Regions from separate parts of the Glaciimonas sp. GG7 genome, predicted to be linked through region 1. Evidence: predicted binding sites of a transcription regulator. Region 1 holds the regulator's gene; each other region holds the start of a gene.
The links. The regulator sigma-54, encoded in region 1, starts transcription at its own class of promoters, with help from an activator protein. The targets are predictions, from matches to a motif close to TGGCANGNAANCTGCTTT.

Region 1 (3,188 bases):
TGCTTGGACCCAATGGCGCAGGTAAAACGACCTCGTTCTACATGATCGTAGGGCTAGTGCCAGCCGATGGCGGTGCGATTGATCTTGATGGCGTCGATATCTCGCGCTTGCCGATTCACCAACGGGCGGTGCTTGGTTTGTCTTATTTGCCGCAAGAAGCGTCAGTATTTCGTAAACTAACGGTAGAAGACAATATCCGTGCGGTGCTTGAGCTTCAGCGCCCGAACGGCGTGGCCCTCACCAAGCAGGAGCTCTCGGACAAGCTTGAGTCCCTTCTACAAGAATTACAAATTGAAAAGCTACGCGATAGTCAGGCACTGTCCCTGTCGGGCGGTGAGCGACGACGGGTAGAAATCGCCCGCGCTTTAGCCACCAATCCGCGCTTCGTGCTGCTTGATGAGCCATTCGCAGGGATTGATCCGATTGCCGTGATTGAAATTCAGCGCATCGTCCGTTTTCTGAAAGAACGCGGTATCGGCGTCTTGATTACTGACCATAACGTGCGCGAAACGCTCGGCATTTGCGACCGGGCGTACATCATCAACCAAGGTAGCGTGTTGGCCAGCGGCAGTCCGGACGACATCATCGCCGATGAATCTGTACGACGCGTGTATCTGGGCGAACATTTCCGCATGTAGTTTTGGCATCTAGCTTCCATGTAGTTTCATCATGTAACGCAGGCAACGCACTACCAGGAACCCTCAGGGCCCATGAAACAATCGCTCCAACTCCGTACCTCCCAGCATCTGGCGCTGACACCGCAGTTGCAGCAATCGATACGATTGTTGCAATTGTCTACGCTAGAGCTGCATCAGGAACTGGAACATATTCTGTCCGAGAATCCGCTGTTGGAGCGTCTCGACGATCCACTCGACAACTCAGTCAGACTGTTGGCTGATGGTGCCATTAACACAACGACGTCAACGATGGATGCCCCGACGGGGGACAGCGAAGTCAGCAGTTCACCGATCGAGCCAGAAGGTAGCAGCGAAGTTGCCGATACCGGCGATAACAATCAGGATAAAGATAGCGGCGACACCGAATGGAGTTTTGACGATGTTGCCCGTACCTCCAAGGCACCCGACGATGAGGATGCGCGACCGCAGCTAGAAGCCTGCGTCACAACCTTGCGCGAACATTTGCTCAAGCAGATGCAAGAAGTAGTCGATCTCCAACGCGACCGCGCACTCATCGAATTAATCATTGATGCAGTCGATGAGAACGGCTACCTGGAAGAGTCGCTGGAGGATATCTACGCACGTCTGCCTGAGCAACTTGAGATCGACATCGACGAATTATCGATGGCGCTGAAGATGGTCCAAAGTTTTGATCCGACAGGCGTCGGCGCTCGGGACGCCTCTGAATGTCTGGCGCTGCAAATTAAAGCGTTTCCAAAAATACCATTCGTCACGCGTCGTCTGGCGCTGACAATTGTGCAAAATTTTCTGACTTTATTTGCCCAACGCGATTTCAATAAAATCAAAAAAGCGCTGGAGTGCGATGACGAAGATTTACGTGAAGCGCAAGTCGTTATCAGACAATGCAATCCGCATCCTGGCGCAACTTTCGCCGGAAGCGCCTCAGATTATGTCGTGCCGGACGTGATTGTGAGAAAAACAAAGAATGGCTGGCAAGTCATGCTCAACAATGACGTGATGCCCCGACTGCGCGTTAATGCCCTCTACGCCAATATTCTTAAGCAAAGCAAAACCGAAGGATCACTCGGTTCTCAACTGCAAGAGGCGAAGTGGTTGATCAAAAATATGCGTCAGCGCTTCGACACTATCCTCCGTGTCGCCCAGGCAATTGTAGAGCGTCAGAGGAACTTTTTTTCGCACGGCGCGGTCGCCATGCGGCCTCTTGTGTTGCGTGAAATAGCTGATACACTAGGATTACACGAGAGCACTATCTCGCGTGTAACGACTCAGAAATACATGCTCACCCCTCACGGGATGTTCGAATTAAAGTATTTCTTCGGCAGCCATGTTGCTACAGAGGCAGGTGGAGAGGCTTCCTCAACGGCAATACGGGCTTTGATCAAACAACTCATAGGAGCGGAAGATTCTAAAAGCCCTTTCTCTGACAGCAAGATTGCCGACATGCTCGCGGAACAAGGTATGGTGGTTGCTCGCCGTACGGTCGCAAAATATCGCGAAGCACTCAGAATTCCGCCAGTCAATTTACGCAAATCTCTTTAGCTGTTTGCTCGTTTGCATAACCGTCGCTGTGTTCTGACTAGTCGACTCAACAAATTGATCACTGTCCGAACCGCCAACGAAAACTTGATAGGAGCGCAGTATGAATTTCACAATTAGTGGGCATCACCTCGACGTAACTCCCGCCATTCGCGAACACGTGCTAAACAAATTAGAGCGTATCAAGCGCCATTTCGATCAGGTCATCGATATTAGTGTGATCCTGACAGTCGACAAAATCACCGAGAAAGAAAAACGCCAGAAAGCTGAAATTAATCTGCGCGTAAAAGGCAAAGACCTGCATGCCGAGAGCATTGCGCATGACCTTTACGCTGCCATTGATTTGTTGATCGACAAACTCGATCGACAAGTGATTAAATATAAGGACAAACTACAGAACCACCAACACTCCGCAATCAAACATTTGCCTGAGGATCTACCCGCAGCGACGTGACGGTAGTGGTTATCTGACATAGTCAACGCAAGTGTCTTTTCAACCATCAAACGAAAAAATACTACACTGACAAATGAGCAAGGGCGCAGTTAATGCGCCCTTTGTTATTTTAAATATCATCGAGATTGCCAGCGATGGCTTCAGGGCTAGTTGGTCCAACCAGCGCGGCGAATCATTATTTCATCGCCCCAAACACCTTCCCGATAATGGCACTGCCTGCCCCTATCGGATCGCGTCGAATCGCCTTCTCTTCCTCCCCGATCATGTAAAACAAGCCATCTAGCGCACGTTGCGTGACATAACCTTCCACCGTCGCCGCTTGCGCTGGCACCATACCGGTTTTACTGACCAATCCCATCGTCGCGTTGTATTGCGCCGAGACGCCGTTGCGGTCAGTGACTTGCTTCACTAACGGTAGAAATTTCACTTCCAATGGCGCGGCAGTTTTCTCTTTAAAAAAATCGGTCACCGATGTCTCTCCGCCACTCAGAATTTTTTTTGCATCCGTCACCGACATGGACTTCACTGCATTTAATAGT
Region 2 (3,188 bases), on a different contig from region 1:
ACCCAACAATGGTGCCACCACCACCATCACTTTCGGACTCATCGTACTGCGCCGCCGGACGATTTTTTGAGGCGATCTGGCGACCGTTGACAGGGTTGTACCATCGCCGCTGGTAACGGTCGTGGACTTGACAATTGCGTTCATACAAACTCCCGAGTTTTACGATGTACTGGATCAAAAATGAACGGTTATAGCGCCATCAAACTTAAGCGCGAATCTTGAACGACGCCGCATAAGCCGCAGGATTTTTACCATCCCAGACCACGCCATCGATCAACTTGGAAGTCCGCATCACGTCCTTCGGCACGCTGGTTTTAGTCAGCGTTGCAGCCTCTTTATAAAGTGCAATCTGACTCACCGATGTCGCCACGGCCAAGTAGTCAGGATCGCTCTTGAGCAAGCCCCAGCGACGGTGCTGCGTCATGAACCACATACCGTCTGACAGATACGGAAAATTGACCAGACCGTCGTTATAAAACTTCATGTAATTCGGATCGTCCCACGTCTTGCCAAGGCCATTCTGATAGCGGCCCATGATGCGTTGATCGATCACATCCTTGCTGGTATTGACATAGGATTTATCGGCGATGACTTCGGCCATTTTGTTTTTGTTCGCCAGCGAGGCGTCGATCCATTTGCTGGCATCGAGCACGGCCGCAATCAAGGCGCGGCAAGTATTGGGATTTTGCTTAACGAACTCAGCCGTAGTACCCAATACTTTCTCAGGATGGTCTTTCCAAATCTCTTGCGTGGTGATCGCTGTGATGCCGACACCATCGACAATCGCCCGATGCCCCCACGGTTCACCAACGCAAAAACCATCCATATTGCCGACCCGCATATTGGCCACCATTTGTGGCGGTGGTACGGTAATGACCTTCGCATCTTTCATCGGATTAATACCATTAGCCGCCATCCAGTAGTACAGCCACATCGCGTGGGTACCGGTCGGAAACGTCTGGGCAAAGGTATATTCGCGCTTGTCGGTCGCCATCAGTTTTGCCAGCGATGCGCCATCTACCGCGCCTTTGTCGGCCAGCTTTTTAGACAGCGTAATAGCCTGCCCGTTATTGTTGAGGCCCATCAGAATCGCCATGTCTTTTTTCTGCCCGCCGACCCCCATCTGGACGCCATAAATCAGGCCCGACAGCACATGCGCTGCGTCCAATTCACCATTGGTCAACTTATCGCGCACGCCCGCCCAGGACGCCTCTTTGCTGAGGACAATTTTGATGCCGTATTTTTGGTCCAAACCCAATACCGACGCCATCACGACCGAGGCGCAATCGGTCAGCGGAATAAAGCCGATTCTGACTTCGGTTTTTTCCGGTTTATCCGAACCAGCGGCCCACACGCCGCCGCTAACTAGTCCCAACATACTGGCTCCTGCCGCAATGCTCGCGGTGTGAATGAGTTGACGCCGCTTAGGATTTTCTACAGCAACGGGAACGATGATTGGCACAGTAACTTTTGAGTCCATAGCGTGAGCTCCACTTGGTTCCGACAATAAAAAAGGCGTCGTCCCGCGATGACCATCACCTGATCAATTCGGGAAGACACCTTTGTCTTTGTGGACTGACCGCCGTTGGCCATGTCCAGCTGCACCAGCATTGGCGCATAGACTTACTTACGCAAATGGCGTGCCAGCGGCTTTATGGAATAGCGTCGGGAATTCTGTGTAGGAATGCGCACTTAGTTTGTGCAGTGCACCAGAGTTGTTAATCTTGTTGGTGCAAATATCAGGCCGAAGAAAAAGGAGGAAAGGGAAAAGAGAACGCAGAGAAGACGATATTGATCAGCGATCAACCCAACAAATCATTAGCATCAATAATCCGCTGGGCAACTTCGGATAACTTTAAATTCTTGTCCATCGCCAGACCTCGCAATTTTTTAAACGCGTCTTGCTCGCTGAGTTGCCCCCGCTCCATCAACAAACCCTTGGCGCGATCGATCACTTTGCGATCGGCCAGCTTGAGTTTGGTATCCGACAATTCGTTGAGCAGCTTCTGCTCTTGATTGAAACGCAGCATGGCGACTTCCAGCACCGGCTTAATACGCGCAGTTTGCAAGCCGGCAACGACATAGGCCGAGACACCGGCAGCCATGGCCGCCTCCATACTGGATTTTTTTTCGTCCTCGGTAAACAGAACGATAGCCCGGCGTGCGTCGCGTGTGGCGATGACAACGTGCTCTAGCACATCGCGGGCGTCTGACTCTGCATCGATAATAATCATGTCCGGCTGCAATTGCGCGATCCGGTCCGGCAGGTAAAGGTCGGCTGGCAACGAGGCGATAATGTGATAGCCAGCCTGCAGTAATCCGATGTGCAATGCGCTGCTGCGCGCCGCCTGTGCGGTGAACGCAGGATCATGATCACCATCATCAATGGCAACCGGATTGACAACCACAATACGCAGGTTATGCATCTACAAGGCCAGTAAAACATCGGTTATGTTGCGCAACGTCAACCTAAGACGCTAGCACAGGGGGCGGACAATACTACAAAAACAAAACAATTATCCCCTCACATGCAAAAATCGCACCATAGAGTGCGATTTTTGAGGTGTGGTTGTTTTTCCTGGTAACTTTTATACCAATTGCCAATTGATAACCTCACCACCATTTAACGGCACCATCGTGGTATTGCCCATCGGCAATTCTGCCGGGATAGTCCAGGCTTGACGCCGCAAGGTCACCGAATCCTGATTCCGCGGCAGGTTATAAAACGCCGGACCATTGAAACTCGCAAACGCTTCCAATTGATCCAACGCCCCAACCTGATCGAAGGCTTGCGCATACAACTCCAGAGCGTGCAACGCGGTATAACAACCGGCGCAACCGCAGGCATGCTCTTTCAAACCCTTAGGATGCGGCGCGGAATCGGTGCCAAGGAAAAACCGGTCGCTGCCCGAAGTCACAGCCGCCACCAACGCCAGACGGTGCTCTTCGCGCTTGAGAATCGGCAGGCAATAATAATGCGGACGAATTCCGCCCTTAAAAATTTCATTACGGTTATAGAGCAAATGATGCGCCGTGACGGTGGCGGCAATCGGACCTTCGCCAGCGGCGACATACTGCGCCGCATCTTTGGTGGTGATGTGTTCAAACACTACTTTCAACGCTGGCATATCGTGGCGCAGGGGTTGCATCACGCGCTCGATAAAGACGGCTTCGCGGTCAAAAATATC
Region 3 (3,188 bases), on a different contig from region 1:
TCCTACGTCTACGCCCCAGGTTGGCTGTGCCACGATCATCATTTTTGGGTTGAGCATGGTTTCGCGCCCGACGATAAATTTTTGTAGATTGCCGCCTGACAGACTGGTTGCCGCAGATTCTGCGCCGCCGCATTTGACGCTGAAACGGGCAATCACATCCTGCGTAAATTGCCGGATGGCGGCTGGCCGTATCAATCCTTTTTTGACCATGCCATGGCGTGCGCCGGTCAGTAGTGCATTCTTGTCCAGGCTCATACTTGGCACCGCACCGCGTCCGAGTCGCTCTTCCGGCACAAACGTCAGTCCGCGCAATCGACGCTGGGCCGGATTCAAGTGACCGGCCTGCTGGCCCATCAACATAATCATCGGGCCTTGTCCACTGATGGTTTCACCCGACAGCGCAGCCAGCAATTCTTTCTGACCGTTGCCGGACACTCCGGCGATTCCCAAAATTTCACCGCTTTTGACCGTCAGGCAGATGTCTTTGAGCGTGGTCCCGAACGGATCAATCGTTCCTAGCGATAATTTATCGAGCGCAAGGCGCACTTCGCCCGTCGCCTGCGGCGTCAAATGGCATTCGGCCAGCTCGCCGCCTATCATCATTCGGGCCAGACTATCGTTGGTTTCGTTTTTAGGAATGGCACTGCCGCTCACGCGTCCGCCGCGCAAGACGGTTGCGGTATCGCATAAAGCGCGGATTTCGTCGAGTTTGTGGCTGATATACAAAATACTGCAGCCCTCTGCTGCGAGTTGGCGCAGGGTAGTAAACAACGTCAGCACCGCCTGCGGCGTGAGCACCGAGGTTGGCTCATCCATGATCAATAGTTTTGGTTCTTGCAACAGACAACGCACGATTTCCACACGCTGACGCTCACCCACCGACATGCTGTGCACCAGTCGGTGCGGATCAATCGGCAAGCCGTATTTTTCCGATACTTCGGTAATGCGCGCCGCCAGCAGGGCAGGGGCGACCTGGACATCGAGCGCCAGCGCAATATTGTCGGCCACCGTGAGCGTCTCAAACAAGGAGAAATGCTGGAACACCATGCCTATTCCTAAGCGTCGTGCCTGCGCCGGGTTAGCGATATCCAGATAGCGCCCTTCCCATAGAATACTGCCCGCGTCCGGTTTCACCACGCCGTAGACGATCTTCATGAGGGTACTTTTACCTGCACCATTTTCGCCCAATAAGGCGTGAATCTCACCGGGATTGACGCTCAGGCTGATGTCGTCATTGGCGACTACGCTGGGATAGCGTTTGGTGATGCCATTGAGGATAAGGCGCGGGGACATAGGGGAAGAACTTGGCAGCGGCAGGTCCATAGGAGGAATCCCTTTTAATTGTAAATGCGAAGCAATGACGAGAACTTGCAATTGTTGTGCCATGAATCGGCCAGCATCGCTTATTGGCGTCGGGTAGATATCTGAGAGTACTTTGGTCGTCGCGCTCTATATCACTGCTCTTCTATATGGGCTGCCTTTCCCTGCCAGTGCGGGTCAATAATTCTGATCCGTTATTTAATTGTCGACAATCCTAATTATCATTTGTCGCAAAAAAACACAGAAATTGTGAAAAGAAATTTTCTTCATTGCACCGTTACGGCGCACGATCTATTATCTAAGCGCTAATATAATGCAAAAACAACCATCCTTGCACTGATTCCCTGCATTCTTATCTCAGTCGAGATTGGATGAGTCGGTTTTACTTGGGAGAGCGTAATTGCCGACAATTGGCATGGGAATTGCTATCAATAATTTTAAGAATCGGGATTGTTGAAATTGGCATTTCTGCCCGGCAACTGTTTTTGAATGTTGTAAATATCGTAATAAGGAGAAATGAGGCTCCTTAACTCCTTTCATGTTCGACTCTCGTGGAAAAGCATCATGACAAAGCAAGCGGCAATAAAAATCGGCAAGTTGGCAGTAAATGTTCTGGCGGTAGTAGCAGCACTAGCCAGTGTCCAGGTAAAAGCGGCTGAGTGGAGTGACACTTCAATCGGTTATCGTTACGGCACCAATTTTGCTGAGCCGTACGTCGGTACCGGCATTGCCAAAAGCATCATCGATCTGCAGCACGTGAGTGGTTATAAATACGGTACTAACTTTTTCAATGTCGATTTGTTGCAATCGGACAGCAAGGACAGCAATGCGCAAGAAGCGTATATCGTCTATCGCAACACGGTTGATCTGAGCAAAGTCACAGGAAAAACCCTGTCATTCGGCCCTGCGCGTAGCTTCGGCATCACCGCTGGTTTCGATTGGAATACCAAGAACGATCCTGGCTATGCTTCAAGAAAGCGCATGCTGGTATTGGGTCCTACAGTCATGGTCGATGTGCCGGGCTTTTTGAATGTCAGCTTGTTGTTGATGCGTGAAAGTAATCAGCCGGTTGGAATTACTAGTCGTTATACCTACGAAACGCATCCAATGTTAAGCGCAGCATGGGGTATTCCTATTGCTTCGACCGGGTTGGCGTTTGAGGGATATTTTGACTATATCGCTTCTAAAGGAAAGAATGAATTCGGTGGCAGTACATCGCCAGAGACGCATTTTGATGCTCAGATCATGTATGACCTGGGTACGCCTTTGGGCATGGGTAAAAATACCCTCCGTGCTGGGTTGGAATATGAATATTGGCGTAACAAGTTTGGTACACCGTCTTCGGTTAATGGGTCTTTGGCTAAGACGCCTATGGTTCGGGTCGAATACCACTTTTAATTATTAGTGGTTGTTTTGGTTATTCGGTTATTGGTTATTTGGTAATTAACACGGTATGTGCTCCGTGGAGGCTCGTCGGGGGTGGCCCGACCAGCCTCCACGGAGCGCCAACCGTGTCAGCAACCGAAGACCAAAAGACCGAAGATCGAAACTAAAACAGTTCTAAAAAAGTACTCACCAAGCAACACCTACAAGGAGTTCTGAATGTTCAAATTACGCTCTACATTACTAGCCCTCGCAACGGCTGCCACCCTGACATTAGGCATCATGCCAACCGCACAAGCAGCCGATCCGCTTAAAGTAGCTTTCGTCTACATCGGCCCGGTAGGCGACGGCGGCTGGACGTTCCAGCACGACCAGGGACGCCTCGCCATCGAAAAAGAATTCGGCAATAAAATCAAAACAACCTACGTAGAAAACGTCCCCGAAACAGCCGACGCCGAACGCGTCATCAGACAACTCGCCGTCGA
Region 4 (3,188 bases), on a different contig from region 1:
TACCGGCTGCTTGCGACAAATTGCGCGCCACTTCCTTGATCACCTTGTTACGCGGGTCGGAGATGGTATAGACCGGATGGCCGAAACCGATCACGACTTCCTTGCTCTCTACACGTTTCTTGATATCGGCCTCAGCTTCATCAGGATTGTCGTAACGCTTTTGTGTTTCGAACGCAACTTCGTTGGCACCGCCATGCTTAGGCCCGCGCAATGCGCCGATGCCGCCGACAATCGCAGAATGGATATCGGCACCGGTCCCGGCGATAACGCGGGCCGCAAACGTGGAGGCGTTAAATTCATGTTCGGCGTACAAAATGAGCGAGGTGTGCATCGCTTGTTCCCACTGCGCCGATGGTTTTTTACCGTGCAGCAAATGCAGAAAATGCGCGCCTATCGATTCGTCATCGGTTTCAACATCAATGCGCTTGCCGTTCTGGCTGTAGTGATACCAATACAGCAGCATCGATCCCAGCGACGCCATCAAACGGTCCGCGATATCGCGCGCGCCCGGGGTGTTGTGATCGTCTTTTTCCGGCAAGACGCAACCCAGCACCGAAGCGCCGGTGCGCATGACATCCATGGCGTTCGATGATGCTGGCAGTGTTTCCAGAGCGGCTTTCACACCCGCTGGCAAACCGCGTAAGGATTTGAGCTTGGCTTTGTAGGCCTTCAATTCGGCGCTGGTTGGCAGTTTGCCGTGGATCAGCAAATGCGCGATTTCTTCAAATTGGCAGGTATCGGCGATGTCCAGAATGTCATAGCCGCGATAGTGCAAATCGTTGCCGGTTTTACCGACGGTGCACAAGGCGGTGTTGCCGGCGGTAACGCCTGAGAGGGCGACCGATTTTTTGGGTTTGAATGGTGTCGGTGCTGTATCGACAGTGTTTTGCTCACTCATGCAATTTCTCCTGATGGTGGATGTACTAGGGTGCGTTGACATATCAATTTAAGAAACCCGTTCTTACTGAGTAGCCCAAAGGGCCTATCGAAGTACACACCTGCGTGGGTGATTCTTCGATACGGCACTTCGTGCCTACTCAGTCCGAACGGCTTGATGAAATTTTTATGGCAATAAAATGCGTCACAATTACTTCGCTTTTTGCTGTGCAAATAACGCATCGAGCTTTTGTTCAAAATCGTAATAATTAATCCGTTCGTACAATTCAACCCGGGTCTGCATCGTCTCCACCACATTCTGTTGCGTGCCATCGCGACGCACTGCCGTGTAGACATTCTCAGCCGCTTTATTCATCGCCCGAAATGCCGACAACGGATACAGTACCAGACCGACATCGACGGTCTTCAACTCTTCAACCGTGAACAACGGCGTCGCACCAAACTCGGTAATATTGGCCAATACCGGCACTTTGAGTGCAGTGGCAAAGGTTTTATACATCTCCAACTGCGTAATCGCCTCAGGAAACACCATGTCCGCGCCCGCTTCGACGTAGGCCATTGCGCGATCCAATGCTGCATCCAAACCTTCGACCGCCAGCGCATCGGTACGCGCCATGATCACGAAATTCTCATCGGTACGGGCGTCTACAGCGGCGCGGATACGATCGACCATTTCTTGTTTGCTGACGATCTCTTTATTAGGACGATGACCGCAACGCTTGGCACCTACCTGATCTTCGATATGCATCGCCGCCGCGCCGAACTTAATCAACGATTTGACCGTGCGCGCGACATTGAAGGCTGATGCGCCGAAGCCGGTATCGGCGTCCACCAGCAGCGGCACGTCGCAGACATCGGTAATCCGGCGCACGTCGGTGAGCACGTCGTCCAGACTCGAAATACCCAGATCAGGCAAACCAAGCGAGCCAGCAGCGACACCGCCACCGGACAAATAAATTGCCTTAAATCCAGCGCGCTTAGCCAGCAGCGCATGATTGGCGTTGATGGCACCGATGACTTGCAATGGCGACTCGTCTTGCACGGCCTGGCGAAATGCTGCGCCTGCGGAATAGTGGGTCATGAATTTACCTTGTGTTTGTTGAAACTGTTTCAGTTAATCGGTCTACGTGCGGTCTACGTTTGATTTGCATTCCATTGCAATCACCGTGCCAGACAGAGCAAAGCAGCCACAAAAACTAATATTATTGTTAAAAATCAATAACTTAAACTATCTATCCTCTATTTTTCTCTGTTTTCAAATCAGGCGACCATGTTCCAAATAGGGTTACAATCGAGATCTGAAACGTTTATTGAAACAAATTGCAACACTCAATGAAACAAGGCCGCCATGTCACGACCATCCCTGCCGTATCGTCAACCGTACCGTCAGCCATCCGGCAATCCCGACAACAACGACAAACCCGTCATCTGGACCGTCTCAGTCTCGCGCCTGTTCGATCTGTTCCGCGACATTACGCTGGAGTTCGATCATCAAGCCAACATCATTCCTATCAATCTCGGCTTTGAAGACGCGGTGCAACACATCCGCGAACGGCTCACCACCGAGCGGTGCGACGCCGTGATTGCCGCCGGGTCCAACGGCGCGTATCTCAAAAGCCGGTTGTCGGTTCCCGTCATTATCGCCAAAGCCAGCGGTTTCGATTTCATGCAAGCCCTGGCGCGGGCACGCAAAATCTCCCCGCATCTGGGCGTCATTACGTATCAGGAAACGCTGCCGGCATTGCGCGAATTTCAAACCATGTTCGGGCTCAATATCGCTCAACGCACTTACGCCACCGCCGAAGACGCACGCGCCCAGATCAGCGAACTCAAAACCTTAGGTGTGAAGGCCATCGTGGGGGCCGGGCTGATTACCGATCTGGCCGAAGAAGCCGGTCTGGCGGGGATCTTCGTCTACTCCGCCAGCTCGATCCGGCAGGCCTTTGACGATGCGCTGGAAATGGCGCACATGACGCAACTCGAATCCTCACGCGGACGCGGCGACCAGGTCACCGACACCTTGCGCACCAGACACGGAATCAACGATTTGCGCGGCAACTCTGCGGTCATGGAAGATATTCGCCAGACCATCGTGCTGTATGCCCGCTCGCCAGCGACCGTGCTGATCCACGGCGAAACCGGCACCGGCAAGGAGTTGGCGGCGCAAGCGATCCACCGCGAACATCCGCACGAACACGGCGGCAAAATCGCCGCCAAAACCAACCGCCCCTTCGTCGCCGTCAATTGCGGCGCACTGGCCGAATCGCTGCTCGAATCGGAACTCTTCGGTC

Region 2: ACVBEF_RS05435 (CmpA/NrtA family ABC transporter substrate-binding protein) is a predicted target of sigma-54. The motif match lies at 1,629-1,646, and genes of this name have one in related genera.
Region 3: ACVBEF_RS05350 (outer envelope protein) is a predicted target of sigma-54. The motif match lies at 1,732-1,749, and genes of this name have one in related genera.
Region 4: prpB (methylisocitrate lyase) is a predicted target of sigma-54. The motif match lies at 2,052-2,069, and genes of this name have one in related genera.

Annotation. Positions count from the first base shown of each region.
Region 1 is NZ_JBRIIQ010000026.1:41,124-44,311, reverse strand. Features, by position in the region: gene lptB (LPS export ABC transporter ATP-binding protein) at 1-638, shown strand, start outside; gene ACVBEF_RS08755 (RNA polymerase factor sigma-54) at 711-2,198, shown strand; gene hpf (ribosome hibernation-promoting factor, HPF/YfiA family) at 2,299-2,649, shown strand; gene ACVBEF_RS08745 (DUF4197 domain-containing protein) at 2,825-3,188, opposite strand, start outside.
Region 2 is NZ_JBRIIQ010000013.1:6,275-9,462, forward strand. Features, by position in the region: gene ntrB (nitrate ABC transporter permease) at 1-42, opposite strand, end outside; gene ACVBEF_RS05435 (CmpA/NrtA family ABC transporter substrate-binding protein) at 206-1,480, opposite strand; gene ACVBEF_RS05440 (ANTAR domain-containing response regulator) at 1,803-2,426, opposite strand; gene pyrC (dihydroorotase) at 2,589-3,188, opposite strand, start outside.
Region 3 is NZ_JBRIIQ010000012.1:59,026-62,213, reverse strand. Features, by position in the region: gene ACVBEF_RS05355 (ABC transporter ATP-binding protein) at 1-1,323, opposite strand, end outside; gene ACVBEF_RS05350 (outer envelope protein) at 1,885-2,718, shown strand; gene ACVBEF_RS05345 (BMP family ABC transporter substrate-binding protein) at 2,923-3,188, shown strand, end outside.
Region 4 is NZ_JBRIIQ010000018.1:18,494-21,681, forward strand. Features, by position in the region: gene prpC (bifunctional 2-methylcitrate synthase/citrate synthase) at 1-898, opposite strand, end outside; gene prpB (methylisocitrate lyase) at 1,088-1,978, opposite strand; gene prpR (propionate catabolism operon regulatory protein PrpR) at 2,246-3,188, shown strand, end outside.